Natranaerobius thermophilus JW/NM-WN-LF: one gene and its partner. The protein of the gene in region 2 interacts with the protein of the main gene of each other region in a pairwise test. Links are inferred from orthologs where the notes say so. Each region holds a gene or a part of one and is shown on either strand. Other genes may lie near its edges.

Region 1 (14,266 bases), 710 kb from region 2 along the record:
TTTCACCATAATAAATGGTTATAATTTCGTGGTCTTCCGAAACTAAATCATTTAAAGCATCTAATAACACTTGTTCAGATTCAGTTCCGTGATTAGTGATTTTCCCATCTACTATAGCTATTATTTCATCCTTTTTAATATCCATATCATCAATCTTAGTATCTCTAACGGCGTAAGTTATTTCTCCAGTAATAACTTCTTGAGAAGCGTCTCCCATATCCTCAGCCATTTCTTTCATATCGTCGGCTTCTGGGTCAAAGGCCATCATAGAGCTTATACCTTGAGGGATCGTTTTTGTAGGGATAACTTCTACCTGTTTGTCTGATATTTCCTTAGCCTGCTCACAAGCCATAATAATGTTCTTATTATTCGGTAATAAAATAACACTGGACTCAGGTATTTGATTAATTGCGTTAATTAAATCTTCAGTGCTAGGGTTCATAGTTTGTCCGCCTGTAACTACATGAGAAGCACCTAAACTTTGAAAGATCTCATCAAAACCAGCTCCATTAACAACCGTTATAACTCCCACCTTATCTATTTGTTCTTCATTAAACTCGTCTTCCTTACTATCCCCTGGTTCTTCATTTTTAATTATTTCTGTATCGTGTTGTTTTTTCATATTATCTATTTTGATGTCTGTTAGTTCTCCAAATTTCATTGAATCTTCCAGGACTTTTCCCGGTCGATTAGTATGTACATGGACTTTAACTATATCAGTTTCACCTACTACCAGTAAAGAATCACCATAGGCCATCAATTCCTGTTTGAGAGTCTTCTCAGTTTCTTCTGGCTGATTTACACCAGAAAGAATAAATTCCGTACAAAATTTGTAAACCAAATCAGCATCTTCTTCGTGATGACCTTCAGGAATCTGACTTTCGGCGATAGGTATATCTACCTTCAAAGAGGAAAAATCCTCGCCAGAAAGTCCCATTAAAAATCCATAGTAAATATAGTATAATCCTTTACCTCCAGCATCTACTACACCAGCTTCTTTTAGAACCTTTAATTGTTGTGGTGTTCTTTGAACACCTTCATCAGTACTTTGAATTACATAATTTAATAGTTCATTAAAATTAGTTTCTGACTTGTTGCGGACATATTTTTGTCCTCCTTTAGCAGCATCTTTAGCAACAGTTAAAATAGTACCTTCAACTGGCTTCATAACAGCTTTGTAAGCTGTGTTTACACCAGAATTCATGGCTTTGATAAAGGTTTTCACATCTATTTCAGCATACTGTTCTAACTCTTTAGCAAAGCCTCTAAATAGCTGGCTTAAAATAACACCTGAATTACCTCGTGCTCCCATTAATGCTCCTTTTGAGATAGCCTTGGCCACTTCACCAGCATGATTAGTAGTAACTTTTTCAGCCTCTTCCTTAGCCGATTTTACTGTTAAATTCATGTTAGTACCCGTATCACCGTCAGGTACGGGAAAAACATTGAGAGAATTAATTTCTTCTTTTGCTTTATTTAATGAAACTGCTCCACCAGCTATCATTTGTTTTAACATTAATCCGTCAATGGTTTCTTTACTCAATATTTGTACCCCCTTTACTCCTGAACCCTTACACCCTGTACATTGATATTTACTTCCTCAACTTCCAGTCCAGTATAATATTCCACAGTGTATTTTACTTTTTCCATAACATTATGGGCTACTACGGATATTTTAGTACCATAACTGACGATGATATATAGTTCAATGACCAGCTTGTCTTCTGAAACTTTAATCTCAACACCTTTGCTTAAATCTTCTTTTCTTAGAATTTCATTTATACCGTCTTTTAACCTGCGAGAAGCCATCCCTACTAATCCGTAACATTCAATAGCTGAAATCCCTGCTATAGTGGCAATTACTTGTTCGGATAACGAAATTTGGCCATATTGCGTTTCAAAGATATTTCCTTTCATATTAAACCTGGCTTATACGCCAGGATTCACCTCCTTTTTATAAGGATATTATAGTACTTAACCCTAGCTTTATCCAAGTCTATAATTCAATATGCTTTTCGATAATTCCTTCTTTTCTTGTCAGTTAATGTATCTTATGCTAAAATACACATAGTTTAGTTGGTATTATTATAATTACTTAGTTAGAAAATAAACAGGTAGAACAACTCATCCAATATCAAAATAAAGGGGGTATAAAAATGGCTAATTTATGTGAAATTTGCGGTAAAGGAAATAACTCCGGTGCAAGTGTATCCCATTCCAATAAGAAAACAAAAAGAAAATGGAAGGGGAATATCCAAAAATTAAAAGCCATGGTCGATGGCAGACCTAAAAAAGTTAAAGTGTGCACCCAGTGTATTAAAGCCGGGAAAATAGAAAGAGCATTTTAAGTAAAAAAGCGCTGTAAAAGCGCTTTTTTATTTATTTTATTTTACGACTCCTGTCCCTTATTCCCTTTACCTAAAAAACCTCTCAATAATTTAGCTAAAAACCCAGGTAATTTGATTGTATAAAATTTCATTCAAATCCCTCCCCCAAATAATAATTAATTATTTCAACACCAAATTTGGGTTGGTATTATTCTATTATTGAAACCGACAGAATGTTACTTTCTTCTATTTTGTTTATTATATTTTATGCATAATTCACTAATCTATGTTTAACTATGAACTCTTTTCGAAAAATCGGCATGTACAAATTTTAGAGAAAATCTAAATAGAAGTTGGATCTGGGGAAGGGTATTTTAACAATTTAATAGCTTGTTCTAACCCCAGTTTGGATGAAAATATAGCAGAGCCTGCTACCAGTATATCTGCACCAGAGTCCAGCACCTGTTTGGCATTACTGTGATTTATTCCTCCATCAACTTGAATCATAAAGCTATATTTACCCGCCTTTCGAATTTTATCCAAATCGCTTATTTTGCCTGATACATATGGTATATATTTTTGTCCACCAAACCCAGGATTAACACTCATCAATAAAACCTGATCCAGTTTTGGTAATACCCACTTTATTTGCTCTAAAGGTGTAGCAGGGTTTAAAGAAACTCCAGCTTTAATATCATGTGCAGTAATTGCTTCTATATTTCTGTCCAAATGCAATGAAGCTTCCTGATGAATAGTCAATATATCGGCACCTGCTTGAGCGAATTTGTCGATATACTTTTCCGGTTCTTCAATCATCAAATGTACATCACAAGGAATAGAGGTTATTCTCTTGAGGGCTTCAACAATTTTGGGTCCCATGGTTATATTGGGAACGAATCGTCCATCCATTACATCGACGTGAATCATATCTGCCCCAGCAGCTTCAACAGCCTTGATCTGCTCTTCTAACTTCAATAAATCAGCTGATAATATTGATGGTGCCACTAATGTCATCATCAAAAACTCCTTTCCATGTCTACCAATTCTTCAAAAAATTTGACAAAGTGTTCGTATCTCGTAGTAGGTATATCAGTGCCGACCAATTTCTTAACTTGACAATCAGGTTCCTTTCTATGAGAGCAGTCATTAAATTTGCAATCTGAAGAATGCTTTTTTATTTCTGGAAATGCAAGTTCTAGCTGTTCTGGCACTATTTCTGGCAACTTTTTTTTGTTAAATCCTGGTGTATCAACTAAAAATCCTCCACCGGCTTTTAAAAGTTGACAATGACGGGTGGTATGTTTGCCCGTACCAGCTTTTCTGCTTACGGGATTTACCTCCAAGTTTAAGTCCGGATTCAAGGTGTTTAAAATACTGGATTTACCTACGCCAGATTGACCAGCTAGAACGGAAGTTTTATTTTCAAAGAATTTTGGGAGATGATCCAGATCGTTTTCCTTGACACTGATTAAGGTTGTATTTATCTCTGAAGTTTTATATATTTCAGCCAATTCCTGTGCTTTTTGATAGTCTAGTTCTCTTTTGTTAATACAGACCATTCCCTGTAATCCTTCAAAATAAGCCCAAACCAATAGACGGTCAACTAATTGGAGATTCGGTTTAGGGTTTTTGACAGATGTGACTACAATCACCTGATCCACATTGGCAACTGCAGGTTTTACAAGCCGGTTCTCTCGGGATGATAAATCTGATATCATACCCTGCCCTTCCCCTGTAAGTTCCACTAAAACTACGTCTCCTACTAAGGGAAAGTTATTATCTTTAATTAAATTGCCTTTTAATTTACATTCTATTGTTGCGTTCTTTTCATTGCCTTGTACATAATAGAAATCATTTATAATTTTGACTACTCTACCCTGCATTTATTATCACCCACCTTACTCGGGGAAAATTATGATATCGTAAATCTGTGTGAATTCACCTTGTTCATCTTGGGTAGATATTTCAACTATTCCTTGTTCTGTTCCCTCAATTTCCATTGAATCTTCTTCAGGAACTCCTTCAAAGACTACATGAGCTCCTAATTCATCATCAACAACGATTTTAATTTCCTCATCAGTGGGTAAATTCTCAAGCTGTATAGTATGTCGTTCTACATCTTCGTCCTGTTCTTCTGCTTTATTAACCCAAAGATCTACATTGTCCCCAGGTTGCACTTCTTCCCCGGAATCAGGCCATTGTCTAGTAATGACTTCTGAAGGTAATGTGGGGTCTTCTTCTTCATAAGTGTTTCTCAGTTCTAAATCTAAATCATCAATTTCTTCTTCTATTTCTTCGAAATCTTCCCCGACAAAGTCTGGTAAAACAAAAGGTTCTTCCCCTAAACTAACAGTTATATAGACCTGCTCACCTTCCTCTAATTCTGTATCTTCACTTGGGTCTTGAGATATCACCTTATTAGCTTCTACTTCGTCATATTTTTCCTCTACCTGAACTTCAAATCCACCTTGTTCTAGTTTTATTACAGCTTCACGTTGGCTCATTCCTTCAACGTCCGGTACTTGCAGTAATTCCGGACCTTCACTAATAATCAAACCTATTGTTCTATTTTGCCGAACTGTGCTGTCAGCTTCAGGGTCTTGCCGAATAACATAAGTTGCCTCAATTTCTGGATGAGGTTCCCTTTCAGTTACTGCACTATCAAGCCCTTCTTCTTGCAAAGTTTCTTGGGCTTCATCTAAAGACATTTCCTGTACATTAGGTACAGTTACTTGGGGAACTACTAAAAAAGCCATTATTCGATTAACTCCCCAGGATACTCCTCCAATAATCACACCAAGTATCAAAATTGCCAGCAGTAATTTCTTTATCGAAATTTTAGGTCTGGATTTTTTAGTACGCTTTTTCTTGTTCACATTGTTTCCCTCCACCTTATCGGTTCCTTGATCTGAAGAAGTAGACGAACTTTGTTCTTGCCCAACTACAGGTATCTCCTGAGTGGGAAAATCTTCAGGTGATACCCCTTCTCTATGGTTATTTGCCTTAAAATACTTGTCTTGAAGGCAGTAGTCATCTTGAAAATCTGAATTAAAGTATGACGAGTAGGTGGGATTGTCGACAAAGTTTCTCAAGTCATCCATCAAATCTTTCACATTTTGATATCTAAAAGCTTGATCTTTTTCTAGAGCACGCATTATCACACGTTCAAGCTCTTGAGGTATATCAGGATTATAATTTGTAGGTTTTTCAGGCATTTCTTGAATATGCTTTAAGGCTACAGATACAGGACTACCGCCATTGAAAGGAACATTACCAGTTAGCATTTCATACAAAACTACACCTACCGAATAAATGTCAGAACGTTCGCTAGTATAACTTCCTTTGGCTTGTTCCGGCGAAAAGTAGTGGGCGGAGCCCATGACAGAACTAGTATAGGTTTGTGTAGCTTCGGATACTGCTCTTGCTATACCAAAATCAGTTACCTTAGCCTTACCCTCTGTTGTAATTAAAATATTATGAGGTTTTATATCTCTATGAACCACATTGTTGGCATGGGCGTGAATCAAAGCATCAGAAATTTGACAGACAATGTCAACCGCTTTGTTTACGGGTAACGGAGCTTTTTCTATAATAACTTCCTTCAGACTTTTCCCCTCAATATATTCCATTACAATGAAATGTCTATCCCCATCTTGTCCTACATCGTAAATACTCACAACGTTAAAATGGGATAAGCTTGCAGCAGCTTGAGCTTCTCTGCGAAACTTTTTTATGAACTCCTCATCGTGGGCAAATTGAGGTAGTAATACTTTTATAGCAACATAACGGTTTAAAATTTGATCCTTAGCTTTATAAACCGATGCCATTCCTCCCGTACCAACATGCATTACTATTTGATATCGATTAATTAACAGTTCTCCAATCATCGGCTTCACCTCTTGAAAATACCTGCAAGTTCACTGTTGGTAATCATGGTAACGGTAATATTATCGTGACCTCCTCGTTCTTTAGCTTCTTGTACAAGCCTTTTACACGCCGATTCAATATTCTTCGATTGAACCACCATTTGATAGATCTCGTCATCCTGAATTTGGTCAGTTAAACCATCTGTACAGAACATAACCAAACTATTAGGGGGAAAAGCTAAAGTTTGTATATCTACATTTATTTCAGGACCTGTACCTAAAGCTCGAGTTAGTATATTTTTTTGAGGATGATTAGCGACCTTTTCACTAGAAATTTTACCCTGCTGAAATAATTGGTTAACATAAGAATGGTCTTCTGTTAACTGCATAATTTGTACAGCATCATTTATTATATAGGCTCTAGAGTCTCCTACATGTGCAATAGTCCCGGTTTCTCTTGTGAAAGCACCTACTGTCATAGTAGTACCCATATACAGGAATTCATTTTTTTGATATTTATAATCAAGAATTTCTTGATTAGCCTTTTCAACAGATTCTTTTACTATCTTAGGTAGAATTTCTTGAGATTTCTGATGATTGTCGTATTCGGATTCAAGTTGTTCATGAAAATGCTTTCTGACAGAAGAAACTGCAATTTCACTAGCAACATCGCCTCCGTGATGTCCTCCCATGCCATCTGCAACCCCTGTTATTACTAAGTCTCCTGTTTTGATGCCTTGAATAAAATTATCCTCGTTTTTTTCACGTAAGCACCCTACATCACTCATCCCGAAAAACTGCATTTTTTCACCTCATTACCTTTGATCTTAACTGCCCGCAAGCGCCGTCAACATCGACCCCGCGCTCTTTGCGTACAGTAACGCCAATATTATTCGACTGTAAATTATTTTTAAAATCCGAGATTCTGGAACTCGGAGGTGCCGTAAATTTAGTTTCTTCAACTGGGTTAAAGGGTATCAGATTAACATGTACGGGCATCTTCAATGCTGTTAAAGTTTCGGAAAGTTCTTTTGCCAAATCAATTGAATCATTGAAGTCCTTAATCAGTACGTATTCAAAAGTTATCCGTCTCCCAGTTTTTTGAAAATACACTTGACAGGCTTCTAGCAGTTCGTGAATTGGATATATTTTATTTAAAGGAATCAGTTTATTTCTCAATTCGTCATTGGGAGCATGGAGTGAAATTGCCAAGTTTAACTGCAACTCTTCTTCAGCAAGATTATAGATTTCAGGTACTAAACCACAAGTAGATACAGTAATATGCCTCATACCAATATTTAAACCTTTACCGTCATTGACTATTTTTAAAAACTTGATAAGATGTTGATAATTTTCTAAAGGTTCTCCACTTCCCATAACAACAATATTATTTATCGATTCCGAACCCGGGAGCACTTTATTTGCCATAAGTACTTGATCAATCATTTCTCCTGGGCTCAAATCCCTTTCTTTACCCCCAGTAGTCGATGCGCAAAACACACAATTCATATTGCATCCCGCTTGAGAAGAAATACAGACAGTATTACCATAATCATATTTCATGATAGTAGTTTCTACACCTATACCGTCTTTGAGAACACTTAAAAATTTAATTGTTCCATCTGTTGGTGATGTATATATATTATTACTATCTAACTCTAAATCATTAATGGTGCAGTTTTCCATCAATTCTTGGCGCAGTTTCTTAGGGATATTAGACATCACTTCAATGGAGTCAACTTGTTGAATATACATCCAGTCAAAGATTTGTTTCGCCCGAAATTGTTGCCACCCTTTACGACTAAAATATTCCTGCAATTCATTCAAGGTAAGATCTTTTAAAGATTGCTTGTGATTAATCATATTGCATCATCCCCATCTTCATTACTTATTCATGCCAAAGTATATCAGAGTAAAGGACACATAGCAACTAACAGTGCAGGGAGTTGTAATGGAATTAGATTACTACCCTTTATCTATTATTCACACTGAGTTTTTTTCATTCTGGCCCCGTAGAAGCCATCCCCTAAGTTTAATTCAGGAAAGTACTGTAAAGAATTGTTAGATAAAATCATACCTCCCTGTAAAGTGTCTTCCTTTAAGATAGCTCGTGGAGATTCCATTACAAAATCAGGATGATTTTTTAGGAAATCATTGATTTGGTCTTCATTTTCTTGTGGGTTAATAGTACAAGTACTGTAGACTAAAGTTCCACCCGGTTTGACCAGCTGACTACCTGCTTTTAATAGCTTACCTTGTAGAGTTGATAGACTATTAAGGTCCTGTTCGCTAATTGTCCATTTAAGTTCGGGGCGTTTTCTCAAGGTCCCTAAACCTGAGCATGGAGCATCTATTAGGCACAGGTCAAATTGTCCCTTGAGCTGTTTATTGTTTTCTTGTTGATCCCTAGAAATTAATTTAGTACCATCAGCCTGTTTGACATTAACATTATTGACTTGTAATCGTCGGCATGCTTCTTTAACCAACTTCAGCCGATGTTCATGGATATCTACTGCCAATATCGACCCCTGACCGTCAATCAACTGTACTAAATGAGTGGTTTTACTACCTGGAGCACTACAAAGATCAATAATATTATCACCTTGTTGTGGGTCACAAAGATGCGAAACTACCATGGAGTTTATATCCTGGACTTGAAAATAACCACAATTAAATAATGTATTATTATTCAAATCACCCAAATTATCTACAAGTAAAGCATCATCAATCTTTGAAGAAAGTCTACTCTGAATCCCAGTCATTTCTAATTCATTTTTTAAGTTTTCAAGACTAGTCAAAAGTTTATTGACCCGAATAGCTTCTTCTGGTGTAGAATTATTTTGGTCCATGATTGAAATAGTTTTATCAAGCCCATACTTATCGTACCATAACTTTACCATCCAATAAGGGTGTGAATACTTTACAGATAAATAGTTCAGTAAATCTTGATCCCTTGACGGTAATAATATTTGATCTTTCTTTCTAATTAAGTTTCTTAGAATTCCATTGACAAAATTGGCAATCCCTTTGTGTGTTCTTCTATGAGCAACCTTGACAGTTTCATTAACAGAAGCACTTGGTGGTACTCTATCTAAAAACAGTATTTGATAGGCACCCATTCTTAATAAAAATAAGGCCTTGTTTGATAATTTACTTAAAGGACGATGTGACAGGGTTTTAAGATAATAATCTATTAAACCCTGCCACTGTAAAGTCCCATAAGTAATTCTAGAAGCCAAGGCCTTGTCTTGAGCCAAAAGATCAGTTTTTCCTAAAAGTTGATTTAACACAAGATTGCTATAGGCCTGGTCCTGAATTATTCTCGTATACGCAACAAAGGCCAGTTCTCTAGAAGATTTAATCTTCATAAATTAACGCCTTCCTCGTAACATTATTAAACGGAGTAATTGAGCTAGTGCCATAGCAGTAGCAGCAACATATGTCATCGCCGCAGCATTTAAAACTTGTTTAGTAGGTTTAACTTCATCTGAAGTCAAATAACCGCCGCCTTCTAGGGCTGCAACAGCTCTAGTACTGGCATTAAACTCCACAGGGAGAGTAATTATTTGAAATAACACGGCAAAGAAAAACAGCGCAATTCCTAAATCCATAAAGGTGGTTCCCATACCCTCAGCAAATATAAATCCAATAAAGAACAAGGGTACACCTAGTTTAGAACCAAAACTGGCAGCTGGAAAGACCATATTTCTTAAAGACAGTGCAAAATATCCATCTGCGTGCTGAATAGCATGACCAGTTTCATGGGCTGCTATCCCCAAAGATGCTATAGAGGTGCCGTCATGAACATTTGGAGATAGTCGCACTGCTTTTTTCCTGGGATCGTAATGGTCACTTAGCTCTCCTTTACTTTTCTCAACTCGAACATCAGATAAGCCCGACTTATCCAAAAGAGCCCTGGCAACCTGAGCACCAGTAAACCCTCTCTTACTGGGAACCCTCACATATTTTTGATAGGTTCCTTTCACTTTATTTTGGGCATACATTACAAATATAAACGCTGGTATTACGAATAGAATGAGCCCTGTATCGAAAAAGAACATGGTTCATCGCCTCCTTTAGTTAAATAAATAATAGCATTCTCCACTTCACTTAAATCCACTTGAGTGTCAAAACACGGACCTTGGGGACGCTGATTGACAATACCTAAAACTGGTAGAGGATTAGTATCCAGGATACCACTAGTTAAATCCCTTTCACAAGCCACAGCAATAATTGCCTTGGGACGGATTTCTTTAACTACTTTTCTCGCTAATGTCCCTCCTGTTGCTATTCTAACTGGAACACCATAATCCTCAGATAAGTTTAACAAGCCATCAATGGGACATTTACCACATCTTCGACAATTATTAATTTCCAAATTAATTCTATGAGGACACTGAGAATCTTGCAGACAATGAGGTAATAAGATCAATATTTTATTACTGGATATTTTTCCCTTTAAATCTTTGATTTTAACTTTAACCAGCTGATTATTGACCTCTACAAAGGATTGTTGAATGCGATCCTTTGTTATTTTGAATAGTCTACCTAAGAACATAACTATGGGATAAAACAAGTTTAATGTTAATGAGATCCATTTGTCCAAAAATGGATAATTTTTAGCATTTATTATGGTTAAAATTATACCAATTAATCCAAGGGTAAACATCGCCATCAGGCCAATTATTACAATCGTAGTTATAAATACCATGATTTCAGCTAATATACTGTCTCCACCGGAAAATAACAGCTGACCTAAATACAGCAACAACAAACCACTTAAAACAATAGTTAAACTAACTAAACCGAGAAATAATCTTTTCCTCGCTTCCATAATTTTATCACTTCCTTATTCCAGTTGTATCCCTGATTTTATATCATAGCCCCGAATAAACTGTTCACCAGTCATTGCTTTTTTTCCGGATGGTTGAATTTTTGTTAATATGACAGAACCTTGACAACATTTAACCACAGGTCCTTGTTGGTTTATCTCAATAATTTCACCTGGTTTAGAGTTTGAATTAAATGAACTACTATTGTGAACTTTCGTCTCCCATATTTTTAGGCGTTTGCCTTCAAACTTAGTAAAGGCTCCAGGCCAGGGGTTCAACCCCCTAACTCTATTAAACACTTCTGTATTGGTATATTTAGAAAAATCCAGGTATTCATCTTCTTTTTTTAATTTAGGTGCATAAGAAACTTGATTTTCATCTTGTTTTAAAGGAGTTACTTGATTTTTTTCCAGTAAGTCCATAGTTTCTATTAGCAGTTGGGGGCCAACTGTTATGATTTGTTTATATACATCTCCTGTGGTGTCTGTTTTTCCAATATCTACCGATTCATAATTTAGTATATCCCCTGCGTCCATTTTATCGCACATTTCCATAATAGTCACCCCGGTTTGCTCCTTGCCGTCCATAACAGCTCGATGAATAGGTGCTGCTCCCCTGTATTCCGGTAACAGTGAGGCATGGACATTAATAGCTTTTATCCGAGGTAAATCCAATATTTTTCTGGGTAAGATTTGTCCATAAGCTGCGGTGACTATTAAATGGGGTTCAATATCGGATAAAATCTGATAAGCATAATTATTGTGAATGCTTTCGGGTTGAAATACATCTATTCCAAGCTCCTCAGCTTTTCTTTTAGCCGGAGGTGGTTGCAATTCCTTCCCCCGACCTTTTCTTCTATCTGGTTGTGTTACAACTAAGTTCAAATTGTGGGTGCTTCGAGCAATTGCCTCAATAAAAGGAACTGAAAAGTCTGGTGTACCCATGAATATAGTTCGCATAAATATACCACCTCAATTTAATGAGATTCCTCTTCCCTAAACACTTCTTCTGCCCTGTCAATAAAAGTAATACCATCCAAATGATCTATTTCGTGCTGTAAAGCCCGGGCCAATAATCCCTCTGCTTCTATAATCATTTCTTCTTCCTGGGGATTCAGAGCTTTCACTGTAACTTTAACAGGTCTAGTGACCCGCCCCTGTAATCCAGGATAACTCAAACAACCTTCCAAGGCTTTTTCTTGCTCATCGGAAGTATCAACTATTTCTGGGTTTATTAACTGATAAATTTCATCTTCACCTATATCAACAACAATCACTCTTTTTGATATTCCTATTTGTGGTGCTGCTAGGCCAATTCCTTCAGCTTCATACATGGTATCAAGCATGTTTGTTAACAGTCTTTCCAATCTATCATCTATATTTGTAACTTTTTTGGCCTTCCGTTTAAGTACAGGATCATCATTAGTTCTAATTTTTTTAATCGCCAATATTATTGCCACCTCCAAAGATGCAAACTACTCTGTAAAGCTTTTTTTACAGCCTATATTATAGTAAGTTTAAAGGATCTACATCAATTGCCATTCTTATTTTTCCCTGTTGAGATAAATTATTTTTTGTTGTAAGCAAGTAATCTCGAAGTTGTTCATCTATTATTTCTTGATTATTTAGATCAAGCCTTAACATTAGATGCCATCTAAATTCATCCTTGATTTTAGGTATGGGACAAGGGGTAGGACCTAACACTTCATAGCCCATATCCTGCAATTTTTGTGATAGTTCCTCTACCTGATGGGATACAGCCTGTTCATAAGGAGACCTTAACATAATCCTGATCATTCTCTTAAATGGAGGATAACCTAATTTTTTACGTAAAGCAAGTTCTTCCCCGGTAAATTTACGCACATTTTCATTTTTAACTGCTTCAATGCTGTAATGATCTGGATTATAAGTTTGTATTACTACTTGCCCTCGCTGATTATTGTCTCTGCGTCCTGCCCTTCCAGCTACTTGAGTTAATAATTGAAATGTTTTTTCACCAGCTCGAAAATCTGGCAAATTAAGAGCCGTGTCTGCTGTAATTATACCAACAAGAGAAACGTCAGGGAAATCAAGACCCTTAGCTATCATTTGAGTGCCAATTAGCACATTTGCCTGTTTATTTTTGAACTTTCCCAATAATTCTTGATGGGAGTTCTTTTTCCGAGTTGTATCCACATCCATTCTAATAGTTTTTAAATCAGGTAAATATTTTTTTAGTTCTCTTTCTATTTTTTGAGTTCCTGTACCAAATTCTTTGATTTTATCGCTATTACAATCCGGACAAAATTTTGATAGGGGTTCTGTGTAATCACAATAATGACACAACAATTGATTAATTGATTTATGGTATGTCAGAGTAACTTCACATCTCGGACAGGTTACAGTATAGCCACATTCTCTACAGAGTAGAAATGTAGAATACCCTCTTCTATTTAAAAATAAAATCGTCTGTTCGCCTTTATCTGTAACTTCTTTTAGCTTTAATATTAATTCTCTACTGAATACCGACTTATTGCCCTTCTGAAATTCTTCTTTCATGTCAATCACAGATATATCGGGAAGTTCAACATCTCCTACTCTCTCAGGTAATTCTGCCAAATTGTAATCATCTGACTTGACTCGGTGTATACTTTCTAAAGATGGAGTAGCTGTTCCAAGTAACAATTGACCATCTTTAAACTGACATCTTCGTTCAGCTACCTCCCTAGCATGGTACCGGGGCAATTCTTCTTGTTTGTAGGAGCCTTCTTGCTCTTCATCGATAATAATTAACCCGAGATTTGAAAAAGGTGCAAATACAGCAGATCGAGGCCCCACAACTATATTAGCTTTACCCCACAACATTTTCTCCCATTGATCTAATCTTTCCCCATGACTCAATTTACTGTGTGTAACAGCCACTTGGTTTCCAAATCTTCCAACAAACCGTTCAATTGTTTGGGGAGTTAGGGAGATTTCGGGTATCAATACTATCGTCTGCAGTCCTTGCTGTAAATACGATTCAATCAATTGAAGATAAATTTCAGTTTTACCACTCCCGGTTACCCCAAATAGTAAAAAAGGCTTCGGCTTCTTAGGAGAAGTGTTATCACAACTACCTCTACCCTGATTCTTGATTAATTTTAGCACAGTTTTTTGGGCCTGTGTAGGTTCTTTAGGTTTATACTCTTCGATTTGTTTGAAATCAATGGGTTCCCTATAGGATCGACTACTTTGGATATTAATTATTCCCTTCCCATAAA
Region 2 (16,048 bases):
TCTGCCCATCACAATCTCTAGCTTTATACGCTTTCCCAGTGCATCTGTATTTATATAAATATCTAATATTTTCTGCACCATCTTTGCGAACATACTTTTTCTGCTGACTTGTTGTGGCTAATTTAGAACCACAATGCCCATAATAAGTCATACCGGTAAGCAACAGTGGTTCTGATTTACTTACATCTTCCTTGCTCTAGTTGGAGAATAATTCGCTCTATTCTTTCTCTTTTCTTGAACTGAATCCCAGATTTGCTCTTCAATAATAATTTCAAAAAGTGCTTTAAGAATAATGTTAATATTTAACAAAAAAATTTATATTTCTTTTATAAATATCATTTTAAATTTTATCAAAAAAAACCTGCCATTAAGGCAGGTTAGTTTTTTAATGTATTGGTGGAGGTAGTGGGACTTGAACCCACGGCCTCCTGAATGCCATTCAGGCGCTCTCCCAACTGAGCTATACCCCCACTACAGTTTATACAATTTATCGCGACCAATATATAGTGTAGCATATCTAGATTAATTTGACAAGATTTTAATAAAAGTTAATTAATAATCTTTATTCTGCTGCTTCAAGTGCTTCTTCTACAGCCTCAAAAATAGCTTCACTAGTTTCAGTAGCATCTGTAATAGCGTCTACACCTTCAGTACCCTGATTTTCAATAATTTCACCAGGAAGTTCGTCGTATACTGGCTGTGCGATATCTTCTGTCTCATCTTCTTCCACGATTTCAATGTTAGTCATTTCGCCGTCTTCAATGGTAACTTCTACGGTTATTGGGCCAGCATAACCTTCAGCAGTACCTTCATAAGTACCGTCAGCCCAACCTTCAGCATCTCCTGCAGCATCTTCGCCATTGCCACATCCGGCGAAAACTAACATTACACCTAGTGCCATAACTAGTAGTAACTTTTTGGTCATTTGTCTCCCCTCCCTAAATCATAATTATTTTGTTTATCCTAATAAAATATAACATTAACCCTAAATTGAGTCAACTGCTAGTAAATAAACTTTTTTTAAACTTTTGATCCCCACAAATTGACCTTTGATCCCTACAATCGTTATTTATCTAATCTTCAACTAGTTCAAAGTCAACTTGACAATCTTCCTTTGAGGTTTTAACCACTTTAACTTTAACTTCATCCCCGATTCGATAAGTTTTTCTTGTCTGTTCACCAATTAAAGCAAATTTTTCTTCGTCAAAGTAATAGTAATCATCAGTCATAGAACTTACATGCACAAGACCTTCAACTAAATTTGGTAACTCTATGAATATACCAAAGGAAGTTACAGAACTTACTATTCCTGGAAAATCATCCCCTACAAATTGTTCCATATACTCGGCCATTTTATAATCAACTGATTCTCTCTCTGCTTCTGTAGCTTCTTGTTCCCTCAAAGAAGATTGATAGGCTATTTCTTCTAATTTACTTTGTAATTTCTTTTGTCTGGCCTCTTTTAAGTCTTTCTTGGTAATAATTTCTCTCATAATCCTATGAACTACTAAGTCGGGATATCTTCTAATAGGTGAAGTAAAGTGAGTATAATATTGAAAAGATAGCCCAAAGTGGCCCAGGCTTTCAGCTGCATATCTAGCCTGTTTCATTGACCTGAGCATCATAGTGCTAATAGCACGTTCCTCTCTAGTATCCTTTGCTTCTTCTAAAACTTTTTGAAATTCGATGGGATATATTTCTTCCCCTTCCGGTTTAGGCAAATAATACCCAAACTTTGACGCAAACTCCCTGAAAGTTGAAACTTTTTCATCATCAGGCTGTTCGTGGACTCTGTAAATAAAAGGCATATCAAGGTTATAATGGTGTTCGGCTACAACTCTATTAGCTAGTAGCATAAATTCTTCTATCAACTTTTCTGCGGATCCTCTTGCTCGTTTTTCAACACTTTCTGGTTTCCCTTGATCATCTAATACCACAACTGGTTCATCAAATTCAAAGTCTATAGCCCCTTCATCAAATCTTCGTTCCCTAAGTTTTTCAGAGATTGTTTTCATTTCAAATAACATCCAGGCTACATCTGGATATTTTTCTTCTATCTCTTTACTACCATCAAATAACTCATTGACCTCTTCATAGGTTAAGCGGTAGTTACTCTTGATTACACTAGGAGTCAATCTATAATTTGCAATGTCTCCTTCTTCTGTTAGTTCTACAAAAGCGCTCATAGTCAAGCGTTCTACTCCTGGGTTTAGACTACAAATATTATTTGATAACTTTGGTGGTAACATAGGTAAAACACGATCCACCAAATAAACACTAGTACCCCTTTGACGAGCTTCTTTATCTAGTGGAGTTCCTTCTCTGACATAGTAACTGACATCAGCTATATGTACACCTAGTTCCATATTTCCATTATCGAGTTTCTCTAAAGAGACTGCATCATCCAAGTCCTTAGCATCGCTACCATCAATGGTTACAGTTGGTAACCCTTGAATCAACTCTCTTCCTTCGTAATCTTTCGGGCTAATCTCATTAGGAACTTCCTCTAATTGTTCTTTGACTTTTGGCGGATAATCTTCTGACAGACCGTATTTATTTATAATAGTCTCAATATCCACACCAGGATCACTAGGATTTCCAATTACTTTAATGATCTCACCTTCAGGGTTTTTGGCCGGAGTATCGGGCCAACCTGTGATTTGAGCAACAACCTTTTGGCCATTTTTAGCACCATTGGCATCTGCTTTATTTATAAACACATCTCTGAAGAATCTATCATCATCTGGAACCACAAAACCAAATCGATCACTTTTATCAAATGTACCAACTACTTCGGACATTCCCCGGGAAATAATTCGTACTACTTCTCCTTCAGGTTTTTGGTTCAGCATCTCCTCTTTATGTATTCTTACTAATACTTTGTCATTGTGTAGGGCTCCATTTAGACTTTTAGGGCTTAAAAACACATCAGGACTACCAGGCTTATCTGGTAAAAGAAAAGCATATCCTTTAGGATGACCCTGGATTGTTCCTATTTGCAAATTCATACGCTCCGGTAAACCATAATAGCCATATCTAGTTTTCACAATCTGTCCATCTCGAGTCATCTTTTTCAATATCTTTTTAAACCGTTTGACCTGTCTAGGTTTGTTAATTTTAAATTCATCTTTTAACTCTTCAAAGGTCATAGGTTTATAAGCATCTGCTTTCATGAAGTTGATAATTTTGTCTCTAAGTATCATCACACCACCTCGATAACTAATACTTTTGTCTTATTAATTTTCCCGCTTTTTGTTTATAATATCAACAAAAACCTGGGGTTACAACCCCAGGTCATCAGATATATCTTGCATAGCACCTAATGCAAGTCCAATAAATTCTTCCAATTCAAAACCTAATTCATGACACATGGCAATCTGGGATCTTTTTGCTCCTCGTGCAAAAGAAGGTTCTTCATAACGATTCATAATAAATTCCTCATCTATAGACTTCAAACTTTTATCTGGATGTATTAAAGCCGATGCTACTATCAATCCTGTGACTGGGTCCGCACAGTAAAGTGCTTTGTCCATATTAGACTCTCTAGCAAGCCCATGAGCATCATTATGTCTTTTTACAGCTTCGCAAAATTCCTGGTCAAAACCTTTTTCTTTTAGCATCTCAGCTCCCTTAAGACTGTGATTTTCGGGGTTATCCTTTGTTTCTTCATAATCAATGTCATGAAGTAAACCAACGAGTTCCCACTTGTCCTTATCTTCATCTAATTTTTCAGCCATTCGTTCCATCACCTTTGAAACTGCCAAAGAGTGTTTCACCAAGTTATCAGTTTTTACTTTGTCTTTTAAAAGATTACACGCTTCCTCCCGATTCATGCGATCCTCTCCCTCCTATTAATCAATTGTAATAATTACAAAATAACTAACAACTGACTTGACTGAGTTTGTACTCACTTAACCATTCCTAAAATCCCATATTAAAAAATCAATCTATACTTCATAGATTACCCAATTTCCCTTAGTTATACTCTATTATAACAAATCTGTTAAAAAATTATCTATCGTACTAAAGGCTTCTTTCCGTTCAATATCTAGAGTTACAATGTGTCGTGTGTTTTCTAACTCTAATAGACTGGCTGATTCACTCCCAATATGATTATAAATGTATCGACCACTTTCACTCCTTACAGTATTATCTTTCATACCTTGAATTATTAAAGTAGGAACAGATATTTCTTTTAAAGATACTAAAAACTCATGTCTTAATTTTAATAATTCTGAAATTCCCGATACTGGGGTTCTGTCATAACTTGTGGGTGTGACAGGATAGTCATTATTGTTGATTTTTTTTATGTATGGTTTAATATATTTTAAAACAGGAGCCAAATAGGCTTTCCTATCTCCTAAGAAAACCGGAGTTCCCATTAACACAAGCCCTTCAATCTCAGTTTTAAGGGAAATCAGGCCGGAAATTAAGCCACCCATTGATAAACCTATAACAACAACTTTTTGACAGTGTTTCAACCTTTCTAATCCTCTGAAAGCTGAGTCAAAGATTTGATCTTTCGTAGTAACAGCCAAATCTTCAGGAGTGGTTCCATGACCACTTAATAGTGGTGCATATACAGTATAACCACAATTATTCAGATAGTTTCCCAGTGGCTCCATTTCCCCTGGAGTCCCGGTAAACCCATGAACCAACAAACATCCTAACTGACTTTCACCTTCCAAATAAAATTCTTTGTCTACCCGAGGTTTAATCTTTATTATCCTCACCCCCTCTAGTTAATTTCTTCTAACAAGGGCTTAATTCCTTCCCTAAATTCATATATAAATAACCGGCCCAAGCAAAAGCCGGACCGGTTATTGACATAACCACTTCTAGTGGTCTGAATATCGTTATTCTTTCGTATATTTATTTAGAAAAACAGGGGAGCAAAAACTAAGGAAACAATTGTCATTAGCTTAATTAAAATATTGATACTGGGGCCTGAAGTGTCTTTAAAGGGATCCCCAACTGTATCTCCTACTACTGAAGCTGCATGAGTCTCAGTACCTTTTCCACCATGATTTCCAGCTTCAATGTACTTTTTAGCATTATCCCAAGCTCCACCAGAGTTTGCCATAAAGATAGCCATCATAACACCAGAAGCCAAGGCTCCAGCTAGGAGACCTCCTAGGGCTTCTTTACCTAATCCTGGCAATAATCCAACCAATAATGGTACTACAACTGCAAGTAAGCCTGGTAATACCATTTGCTTAAGAGCTGCTGCAGTACTAATATCAACACAAGTTGCATAGTCTGGTTTTTCTTTTTCATCCATTATGCCCGGCTTTTCTTTAATTTGTCTTCTAACCTCGTCTATCATCTGGTTAGCAGCTTGGCCAACGGCATTCATAGTTAGAGCAGAGAAAAGGAATGGTAACATTCCGCCTAGCAATAGACCAATAATTACTGGTGCACTTGTCAAGTCAATATTATCAATATCTGCTGCTTGAGTATATGCACTAAATAATGCTAGAGCTGTTAGGGCTGCTGATCCGATGGCAAATCCTTTTCCAATTGCTGCAGTAGTGTTCCCTACTGCATCCAGCTCGTCAGTGATTTCTCGTACTTCAGGATCTAAATCAGCCATTTCTGCAATACCACCTGCGTTATCAGCTACAGGACCGTAAGCATCAACAGCAATTGTCATACCAACTGTTGCTAGCATTCCAACAGCAGCTATAGCAATTCCGTATAAGCCCGCAACTTGATGTGCTATAAATATAGCTACTGTTATAACGATAATGGGTAAGAAAGTACTTTTCATTCCAACAGCTATACCACTGATAATGTTAGTAGCTGCTCCTGTTCTTGAAGAATCTGCAATTCCCTTTACTGGTGCATAATGTTCTGAGGTGTAATATTCAGTAATTCTACCAATTAAAATTCCAGCAAGTAAGCCAGCTAAAATGGCGTAAAAAGGTCCTAACTCTCCCAATAGATTGTTAGTTAAAATAAAGGCAGCAATCACTACTATAATAGCACTAACTATGGTCCCTCTTTCTAAGGCAGAGGCTAGTTTCTGTCCTTCTCGGACTCTAACAAAGAAATAGCCGATAATTGAAGCAATTACTCCAACTGATCCTAGTAGTATGGGTAATAGAACCCCTTCAACACCATATTGGACAAGGCCAATGGTCATAGCTGCTATAATAGATCCTACAAAGGATTCAAATAGATCTGCACCCATTCCTGCAACGTCCCCTACATTATCACCAACATTGTCGGCAATTGCCGCAGGGTTCCTGGGATCATCTTCGGGAATGCCAGCTTCTACCTTACCAACAAGGTCAGCTCCAACATCGGCGGCTTTAGTATATATACCTCCGCCCACACGCGCGAATAATGCAATGGAACTAGCACCTAAGGCAAAACCATTAACAATTTCAGGATCTTCAAAAACCAAATACAAGATTCCTACACCCAAAATACCTAAGCCTACAACAGACATACCCATGACAGACCCGCCTGAAAAGGCTGTCCTTAGGGCTTGGGCAATCCCTTCATTCTGTGCGTCATTTGCTGTTCTCACATTAGCTCGAGTAGCCACAGTCATACCGATAAAACCAGCTGTACCTGAAAACAGGGCACCTACTAAGAAGGAAATGGCAGTTTGTATATCAATAGCAATTGTTATCACAACAAACAATACTATCACAAAAACTGCCAAACTCCGGTATTCCCTACGCAGGAATGCACTGGCACCCTCTTGAATGGCTGCAGCTAGTTCCTGCATCCTTTCAGAGCCTTCTTCACGCTTGTTCACTTGATTGATCAAATAAAAAGCAAATACTAACCCTATAATTCCTGCAATTGGTGCTGCTACTGCGCTCATGGCTTATCCCCCTTCAAATATGTATTTTAGTAGTACTAAAAACTACCTCAACCTATTGGTTGAGGTATTCAAGCGACAATACCGCTTATTTCGTAGAAGTTAGGTAATATCAGACCTGCATTATTATCCATAATCCTACAGACCTGATAGAGCTGCCAATAAAATTGAGTTTACAATAAACAAAATGGCAGTCACTGTGGTAACTTTACTTAGCAAGGCGTCAATACCCTTTTTCTTTCCAAAAACCGTTTCTGCACCCCCGGAAATTGCTCCTGACAGACCGGCGCTTTTCCCGGATTGTAGAAGAACTGTAGCAATCAAAACTAATGTTATGATAACGTGTAAACCTACTAAAACTGAATACAACATGATTTTAATTACACCCCCTTATCCCGTGTTATTTTATCATAGGGGGAATAAAAAAAGCAACAGTGAAAGACTAAACTTCTAGATTATAAAAACTTCCCATTCCTGGATATCTTGAAACTCCATAAAGCTCTTCTGAAATTCTGATTAATTGATTGTACTTGGCTACCCGGTCCATTCTAGATGGAGCTCCGGTTTTAATCTGACCTGCATTGGTTGCCACAGCTAGATCCGCAATAAAGGGATCATCTGTTTCTCCGGAGCGATGAGAAATCACAGATGTATATCCATTCTTTTTAGCCAGTTCAATTGCCTCTAAGGTTTCTGTAACTGTTCCAATCTGATTTAGCTTAATCAAAATACTATTAGCTATATCTTCTTTGATTCCTCGAGTCAATCTGTCAGTGTTTGTAACAAACAAATCGTCCCCTACTAGCTGTATTTTTCCCTGGAACTTTTCAGTCATTTTTTTCCAACCTTCCCAATCATCTTCTGACAACCCGTCTTCGATGGAAATAATTGGATAGTTTTCTACTAGGTCCTGATACAAATCAATCATTTCATCTGCGGTTAAGCTTTTACCTTCTCCCTCAAGATGATATTTATCACCTTGGTACAGCTCTGAAGCTGCAGCATCTATAGCTAACATAACTTGTTCACCAGGCTTGTAACCTACTTTTTCAATAGCAGTAATAATATATTCTAATGCTTCTTTATTGGATTTGAGATCAGGAGCAAAACCACCTTCATCTCCCACTGAAGTTGATAATCCTTCATCTTTTAAAACATTTTTCAAGGCATGGAAAATTTCAACTCCCATTCTCATAGCGTGTTGGAAGTTATTGGCCCTAATAGGCATAATCATAAACTCTTGGATATCTACATTATTATCTGCGTGTTCCCCGCCATTAAGAATATTCATCTGGGGTATTGGTAAGGTACTACTACTTACTCCTCCCAACACTTGATATAAAGGAAGCCCTAAAAATTCAGCCGAAGCTCTAGCAGCTGCTAGAGAAACTCCCAACATGGCATTAGCTCCTAGATTTTCCTTATTATCTGTTCCGTCTAGTTCTAGTAGCGCTCTATCGATGGCAGATTGAAAAGTAACATCCATCCCAACCAAATTGGGACCAATTTCCTCATTAACTTTGCTACACGCCTTTCTAACACCTTTACCCCCAAATCTATCTTCACCGTCTCTTAATTCTAATGCTTCATGTACACCTGTGGAAGCGCCAGAAGGTACCCTGGCGAAACCATAAGCACCTGATTCAGTATAAAGTTCAACTTCTACAGTTGGATTACCACGTGAATCAAATATTTCCCTAGCGTAAATTTCTTCTATCATGCTCATTATATATCCCTCCAGTTTGAATTTATTTTAATGATCTATTAATGATTTACCCGACATTTCTTGGGGCAATGGTAGTCCCATTAACTCTAATACTGTTGGTGCCACATCGGCTAGCTTTCCTCCCGATCTCAGAGGATACCTATTATCGTTATCTACTATGACAAAGGGGATTACATGACTAGTATGTGCAGTATGGGGAGAATTTTCCTCTGTATCAACCATTTTTTCAGCATTACCGTGGTCGGAAGTGATTACAGCAATTCCGCCCTGTTCAAGTATTTTAGGCACTAGTTCTCCTAAACAACGGTCCAGTGTAGCTACTGCTTTTACAGCGGCATCTAAATCCCCAGTATGACCAACCATATCAGGATTAGCGTAATTTAATAAAATAAAATCATAATCCTTTTTCTTCAATTCGGAATCCATGCGGTGAGTTACTTCAGCGGCACTCATTTCAGGCTGCTGATCATAAGTACTTACTTTCGGAGAAGGAATCAAAATGCGTTCTTCATTTTGATTGGCTTCTTCTATTCCTCCATTAAAGAAAAACGTGACATGAGCATACTTTTCCGTCTCAGCTATTCTCAACTGTTCTTTACCATGATTAGCCAGGTATTCACCCAGGGTATTCTTAGGGGCATGGGGTGGATATGCAATAGGTAGTGATAATTCAGCGTCATACTGAGTCATACAAACATAACTCACGTCAACAGGAGTACGATCAAATTCCTCAAACTCTGGTAAAATAAAAGCCCATGTCAGTTGGCGTGCTCTATCCGGTCTGAAATTAAAACATAGTACCCCATCACCATCTTTAACCAAGGAATCAGGGTCTTGATTTGGATCAATTATTCTAGTTGGGGTAATAAATTCATCGGTTTCTTTGCGTTCATAAGCTTGCTCAACTGCATCCTCAGCTGTAGTTTCCTGATGCCCTTTACCATGGACAAGGCAATTATAAGCTTTTTCTGTTCTATCATATCTCTTATCCCTATCCATGGCATAATATCTACCCATCACAGTGGCAATTTGTCCCACACCTAATTGTTTCATTTCATCTTCAATTTCGGATATGTATTTTTTCGCCACTTTTGGAGGAACATCTCTTCCATCGGTAACTGCATGCAAATAAACCTTTGTAACTCCCTTCTCTTTGGCCAGCCTTAAGAGAGCTTTTATGTGTTCTATATGGCTATGCACTCCACCATCGGATAGCAAGCCCCATAAGTGTAAAGAAGAATCACGAGCCTTTACTTTATCACCTAATGCATTTAATACTTCATTACTGGCAATTTGACCGGTTTCAATGTCTTTGTTAATACGAGTTAGCTCTTGATACACTACCCGGCCTGCACCCAAGTTCAGATGTCCAACTTCACTGTTTCCCATCTGGCCTTCTGGAAGTCCTACATGTAAACCATCTGCTCTTAAAGTTGTCATACCGTGTTTTTTAAATATATTATCTAAAAAAGGTGTGTCAGCTTGATAATAAGCGTTTCCCTCATGTTCTCCACTAATACCTAGTCCATCCATTATTATTAACACTAATGGACGTTTTACACTCTTATCCTTCATCACCTGGGAACCTCCTAGCTACCTCCAGTAATTGACAGTAGGTTTCTGCTACTAAGCTTTTCCCTCCTACAAGGGCCCCATTAATATTGTCCTGGTCCATAAATTCTTCTAAATTCTCTGGTTTTACACTACCCCCGTATAACACAGGTATATCATCTGCCACGCTTGAGTTAAGTTCACTTATCACTGATCTAATATGCTTACAAACTTGCTCGGCATCCTCGCCTGTAGCTGCTTTACCTGATCCTATTGCCCATACTGGTTCATAGGCAAATACTACATTTTGCAAGGTATCAGAAACTACTTCTGACAGAGCTGATTTAACTTGATTTTCCACTACTTCTAAGGTTTTACCTTCATTTCTCTGAGCATCGCTTTCTCCAACACAAATAATTGGTTTAATACCATATTTTAGCGCAATCCTAACTTTTTTATTCACTTCCTCATCAGACTCTGCAAAGATATTTCTTCTCTCTGAATGCCCAATGATTACATATTCTACTCCCAATTCTGCCAACATTTTTGGAGAAACTTCTCCTGTAAAAGCACCACTCTCTTCGAAATAAACATTTTGAGCTCCGGTTTTAAGCCATTCAGGGCTCTCATTTACCAGATCAGATATTGATACAAAAGGAGGGCAAATCACGGTTTCTACTGCCGGTGGGGTTTGGTATTTTTCTTTCATACCAGCCACAAACTCCCTGGTTTCTCTAGGACCATGGTTCATCTTCCAGTTCCCTGCAATAATAGTCCTGGCCACTTAATCTCACCTCCACTAGAATTATATATTGCAATCATAATTCAATATTTACCTTTACCTATCTTGGAGAACCTGAACTCCAGGTAATGGCTTGCCTTCCAAATATTTTAAAGAAGCTCCGCCACCTGTAGATATATGGGTAATTTTATCTTCTAGGCCTGCTTTATTAATAGCTGAAACTGAATCTCCGCCTCCAACTATAGTTGTTCCCGAACTATTACCCATGGCTTTTGCAATTTCAACTGTTCCATGATCAAAGGGTTCTGTTTCAAAAACTCCCATGGGACCATTCATGATGACAGTCTTTCCATTCTTTATAACCTTAGAATATTCATTGATAGTTTCTTCTCCGATGTCTAGAGCCATCATATTTTCAGGAATCTCTTCTACTTTAACAGTTTTATTTGCAACTTTTTCCTCAAGTTTCTCGGCAACTACTACATCTTTTGGTAACATTAATTCTACACCTAAGTTGTCTGCTTTTTTCAATAGTTCTTTAGCTTTATCAATGGCATCCTCTTCAACCAATGATTTTCCCAATTGATAACCTTTGGCTAGTAAAAATGTATTGGCCATGCCCCCTCCTATCACTACTTTATTAGCAGTTTCTATGAGCCTGTCAATCACACCGATTTTATCACTAATCTTAGCTCCGCCAATTACAGCTACAAAGGGTCTTTCAGGATTATCAACACTTTCCCCTAAAAATTTAAGTTCTTGAGCCATTAATAAACCGGCCACACATTCGCCAGAGATTTTTTGGGTAATACCATGAGTAGAGGCATGAGCTCTATGAGCCGCACCAAAGGCATCATTCACATAAATATCAACCAATGAAGCTAAAGCATTCGCAAATTCCTCATCATTTTCTTCTTCCCCTGGATGAAAACGCAGGTTCTCTAATAAAAGTACCTCACCATCTTCAAGGGAATTAACAGCGGCTTCAGCTTGACTAGGATCGTTTTCAGAACTCTTTTTGACTGATGTTTTTAATAGTTCTTCTAACTTTTCTTTAACTGGGACCATCCGAAACTCATCTTTTACTTGTCCCTTAGGTCGGCCTAAATGTGAAGCTAGTATGACCCGTGCCCCTTGTTCTCTCAAGTAATTAATTGTTGGAAGTGACTTTTGTACCCTTGTTTCATCAGTTATCTTCCCGTTATCTAAAGGAACATTAAAATCAACCCTAACAAATACTCGTTTACCTGTAACATCCACGTCTTTAACAGTTTTTTTCATTATAATTCCTCCTTACTCTGATTATCTAAATACTTTAACAACTCAGGTCTAAGTATTCATTATAGCTTGAATTTTTTCAGCCGCACCCTCGTCTGTAACTAAAATATCACAGAGTCCAGTTTCCAACATGGCTAAAATCGCTACTGCCTTTTTATTGCCTCCCGAAACGGCCATTACATTATCAATATTTTCTAAATCATATAAACTTATTCCTACAGTATTTACTTTTTCGACTAATCTGCCATATCTGTCAAGATAAAAGCCAAAAGCTTCACCAACTACCCCCTGATTTAGGAGGCGTTCAATCCTTTCACGAGATAATCCCCTTCTTTCGGCCATTTCCTCAGCTACTCCAATCCCATGTACAAGTATGTCTGCATTTTTGATTTTAGTTACGATTTCTTTGATTTTTGGTTCCTTTAATAGCATATCCAAGGAATCTTTTCCTACTTCGTCAGGAACGTGGAGCATGCGGTAATTACCATTAAATTTATCTGCAAGTTTAGCCGCCACTGTGTTTGCCTGAATTTCTACTCGTTCACCCAAGCCGCCACGAGCTGGTAAAATAGTAATATCTTGACTTTTAGATTTTTGAGGTGCCATTTTAGCCAGTTCAGCTAGAGTAGTGCCTCCAGCTACGGAAACTACATCGCCGGATGATAATAGTTTCCAAAGAGTCTTGGCAGCTACGGCTCCCATCTCTTGTTTGACAGTCTCGTCTTTGTTAGCATCTCCCGGTACTATAATAACCTGCTGTAAGCCCAGTAATTTTTGCAAGTTTTTTTCCATTTCAACTATTCCCGAAAGATTTTTAACAAATTCCCTACTATCTTGTAAAACAGAATTTCCTAGATCTGTTAAAATCATTCCGTAATTCTCTACACTAACTAATTGTTTTTCTTTTAAAATTTTAATTTCATTTCTTAATTCACGTTCCTTTATATTCATGTGTTCAGACAGAATTCTTCGACCGACAGGTTGATAATAAGATATATTAGCAAGAATTTTATACCTTTTTTCTGCAACTTCAGTTAGCTCTGGTGTGAGTTTGAGAAGTAAGTCCCACTCTTTTTCCATGTTAACAACTCCTTTGCAGAGTAGCCGTCAATGGTCGTTTTTTGTCCCGTGGGGTCATATATGACCTGTATCGGGTAAAAAAAATTTCTTTTCCCTCTTTTTCCTTCCATTACAATAATATAATAATTTAACAAAAACTTCAATAGGATTAGTTTTAAACAAAAATAAATAATCTACCGGGACAAATAAACTAAGGATTAATTTATTTTAACCCGGTAGATGAAATATTCAGTCAATTAATACCTTTTCCTCTTTGAAGAAGAAGGTAAATTAAGTTCTTTTCTATATTTTGCTACAGTTCTTCTTGATATATTTATAGATGATTCCTGTAAAATTTCAGCAATTTTTTGATCACTAAGAGGTTTTTTCTTATCCTCTTCTTCAACTAACTCTTTGATCTTTTGTTTAATACTAGTAGAAGAGTTATAATCATCTTGATTATTATCTAGTTTACTGGAAAAGAAAAATCTTAGTGGATATACTCCCTGGGGAGTTTGCACATATTTATTTGCTGTGGCTCTACTTACGGTAGATTCATGCACATCTATTTCGTCAGCTACTTCTTTTAGAGTTAATGGTTTGAGATATCTCACTCCATTATCTAAGAAAGGCCTCTGCATTTCTACAAGTTTTTGCATAATATTATAAAGAGTGATTCGCCTTTGCTCTATACTTTTAATTAACCACATAGCCGAGTCTAACCTGGAATTAAGAAATTTAGCTACTCCCGAACCCTTTTCTGTTTTTAATAATTGTCTATATTTTGAATTAATTTTAAGACGAGGACTCATGGAATCATTTAAAATAATTTCATATTCATCTTCAACTCTTTTAATAACAATATCAGGTGTTATATAAGAGGGAAGGCCTTCTTCAGAGAAAGGACTTGCAGGCTTAGGAGTTAAAGACCTGATATAATCAACTATCTCTTGCACCTCTTTAATAGGTAATTTTAACTCTTTTGCAATTTTGTCAAGGCGATTTTCCGCGATTTCCGATAGAAAGTTTTCAATTAGTTCATAAGCAGAATCGGGGCTATGAGAATCAGTTTCCACTTGTAACAGCAAGCATTCTTTAAGGCTCCTTGCTCCTACACCAGGAGGATCAAGGCTTTGCACCAATTCTAAGGCCTTTTCTAACTCCTTTTCTTCCACATCTAAAAATTCTGCAATTTCTTGTAAAGTCCCATTTAAATATCCATTGGCATCCAAATTTCCTATCAAAAATTCAGCCAGTGGTTTAATGTGTTCTTCTTGATCTGAGTAAAGAGACAATTGGAAGTAAAGATGTTCTGTTAAGCTTATTGTAGAAGGGGTGAAGGTTTCGAAACCATCCTTACCCTCGTCATAATTCTCTTTAGGCAAGTTATTATATTTACCTACATCACTGGAATCTTCAAAATATTTTTGCCAATCAATATCAAAGCGGTCTTCACTTTGTGCTGACTCCTGACTGTTCTCTAATTTTTCCACACTGTCTTCTTTTCCGTTATCATCCCCACTTTCACTTTCTTCAGTTGAGGAAATTTCCAACATGGGGTTTTCAACCAATTCTTTTTCAATATAATTATCTAATTCTATACTGGACAACTGCAAAAGTTTGATAGCTTTTCTAAGTTCCGGGGTAATAACCAACTGTTGCTTTTGCTCCAGATTCAAATCAAAGCCTAATTTCATCTACTATAACACCCCTTTGCTTAGTTTCCTGTATTATCTATATTCTACATTAAAGCTTAAAATCCTCTTGCAAATTTCATTCCAAATTAACTATTTTATTGTAAATATCCATTATTTTCATCGTAATATCCAGTTTGATGCAACTGTTCAGCAATTTTTTCTAGTTTCCGTAGGCGATGATTAACCCCGGATTTGCCCACTGGAGGTTCTAAAAGCTCTCCTAATTCTTTTAAATTAGCTTCTGGGTATTCAACTCTTTTAATTGCCACTTCTTGTAGAGATTTGGGAAGTTGTGTCAATCCAAGATTTTCATCTATTGTTTGTATATTTTTTATATGCCTTAAAGAGGCTACAACAGTTTTTTGAAGATTTGCTGTTTCACAGTTCACCAAACGATTTATCTTATTTCTCATACCTTTCATAACCCTCACGTTTTCGTAATCAAGGAGGGTTTTGTGAGCTCCAATAATATTCAGAAACTCACATATCTGCTCACTATCCTTTAAATAACTCACGTACTCCTTTTTTCTTGCAAGTTTACCTGGGGATAGCTCAAAATACTGCATTACTTTAATGAGATCATCCAAATACTCTTCGTAATCAGCAGTCATCTCCATATGATAACTGGCATCGGGGTTCGCAATAGAACCCCGTGCCATAAAAGCTCCTCTTAAATAAGCCCTCTTACAGCATCTATTAGCTACTAGTTCTGGAGTTATTCCGGTATTTAAATCAAAACTTCCCTTGGTAATTTCCAAATTAGATAGGACAAGGCTGACTGTATTCTTTCCAGTTAATATAAGTGAGTAACTATTACCTTTCTGCAAACGCATTTTTTTTCTCATTAATATCTGCATTTCTTTTTTAAATCTACTCTTGAAAACTCGGAATATACGCCTAGCAATAGCTGGATTTTCTGTTGTTAAATGAAGGGTAACGTCTCCTTTTATTGTTAAAGAACCATTCATATGAATAAAAGCAGCTAGTTCAGCTCTTTCGCAGCATTCTCTATTAATTTCAATTCTTGAAAGTTCATTTTTGCATGATTTAGCAAAGGACATTTTTATCACCTAACTGTGTTTAATTTATTTTACAGGAGCAAATCTGGCAGTAAAATGCCTTAAGATCTCAGGTTCATAAGTAAATTTATAGCCACCAAT

Evidence for each region.
Region 1: the proteins of eno (region 2) and rpe interact in binary tests that used the Escherichia coli proteins (3 or more experiments, as listed by UniProt). The link is inferred for Natranaerobius thermophilus JW/NM-WN-LF from one-to-one orthologs.

What each region holds. Positions count from the first base shown.
Region 1 is NC_010718.1:1,405,665-1,419,930, reverse strand. Bases 1,506-4,403 are described here. They hold rpe (ribulose-phosphate 3-epimerase), read right to left. Parts: upstream 3,342-4,403; coding sequence 2,670-3,341; downstream 1,506-2,669. Other genes in these bases: pknB (Stk1 family PASTA domain-containing Ser/Thr kinase), read right to left, coding at 4,226-4,403; rsgA (ribosome small subunit-dependent GTPase A), read right to left, coding at 3,344-4,210; spoVM (stage V sporulation protein SpoVM), read right to left, coding at 2,390-2,479; rpmB (50S ribosomal protein L28), read left to right, coding at 2,157-2,348; NTHER_RS06805 (Asp23/Gls24 family envelope stress response protein), read right to left, coding at 1,558-1,917. In the rest of the region: more of NTHER_RS06810, read right to left, coding at 1-1,505; more of pknB, read right to left, coding at 4,404-6,214; NTHER_RS06780 (Stp1/IreP family PP2C-type Ser/Thr phosphatase), read right to left, coding at 6,220-6,996; dual-specificity RNA methyltransferase RlmN, read right to left, coding at 7,001-8,056; 16S rRNA (cytosine(967)-C(5))-methyltransferase RsmB, read right to left, coding at 8,173-9,561; NTHER_RS06765 (zinc metallopeptidase), read right to left, coding at 9,565-10,254; NTHER_RS06760 (DUF116 domain-containing protein), read right to left, coding at 10,218-11,027; fmt (methionyl-tRNA formyltransferase), read right to left, coding at 11,043-11,984; def (peptide deformylase), read right to left, coding at 12,002-12,472; priA (primosomal protein N'), read right to left, coding at 12,531-14,266. UniProt on the Escherichia coli protein: Catalyzes the reversible epimerization of D-ribulose 5-phosphate to D-xylulose 5-phosphate.
Region 2 is NC_010718.1:2,117,166-2,133,213, forward strand. What follows is about bases 6,420-9,210. They hold eno (phosphopyruvate hydratase), read right to left. Parts: upstream 8,562-9,210; coding sequence 7,278-8,561; downstream 6,420-7,277. Other genes in these bases: NTHER_RS10245 (sodium-translocating pyrophosphatase), read right to left, coding at 6,420-6,838; secG (preprotein translocase subunit SecG), read right to left, coding at 6,974-7,207; gpmI (2,3-bisphosphoglycerate-independent phosphoglycerate mutase), read right to left, coding at 8,589-9,210. In the rest of the region: NTHER_RS15790 (hypothetical protein), read right to left, coding at 1-151; NTHER_RS10225 (FMN-binding protein), read right to left, coding at 563-925; rnr (ribonuclease R), read right to left, coding at 1,074-3,203; NTHER_RS10235 (HDIG domain-containing metalloprotein), read right to left, coding at 3,282-3,833; NTHER_RS10240 (alpha/beta hydrolase), read right to left, coding at 3,990-4,733; more of NTHER_RS10245, read right to left, coding at 4,877-6,419; more of gpmI, read right to left, coding at 9,211-10,136; tpiA (triose-phosphate isomerase), read right to left, coding at 10,126-10,896; NTHER_RS16275 (phosphoglycerate kinase), read right to left, coding at 10,951-12,138; NTHER_RS10275 (sugar-binding transcriptional regulator), read right to left, coding at 12,184-13,212; rpoN (RNA polymerase factor sigma-54), read right to left, coding at 13,449-14,888; DNA-binding protein WhiA, read right to left, coding at 14,984-15,949; NTHER_RS10290 (tryptophanase), read right to left, coding at 15,974-16,048. UniProt on the Escherichia coli protein: Catalyzes the reversible conversion of 2-phosphoglycerate (2-PG) into phosphoenolpyruvate (PEP). It is essential for the degradation of carbohydrates via glycolysis.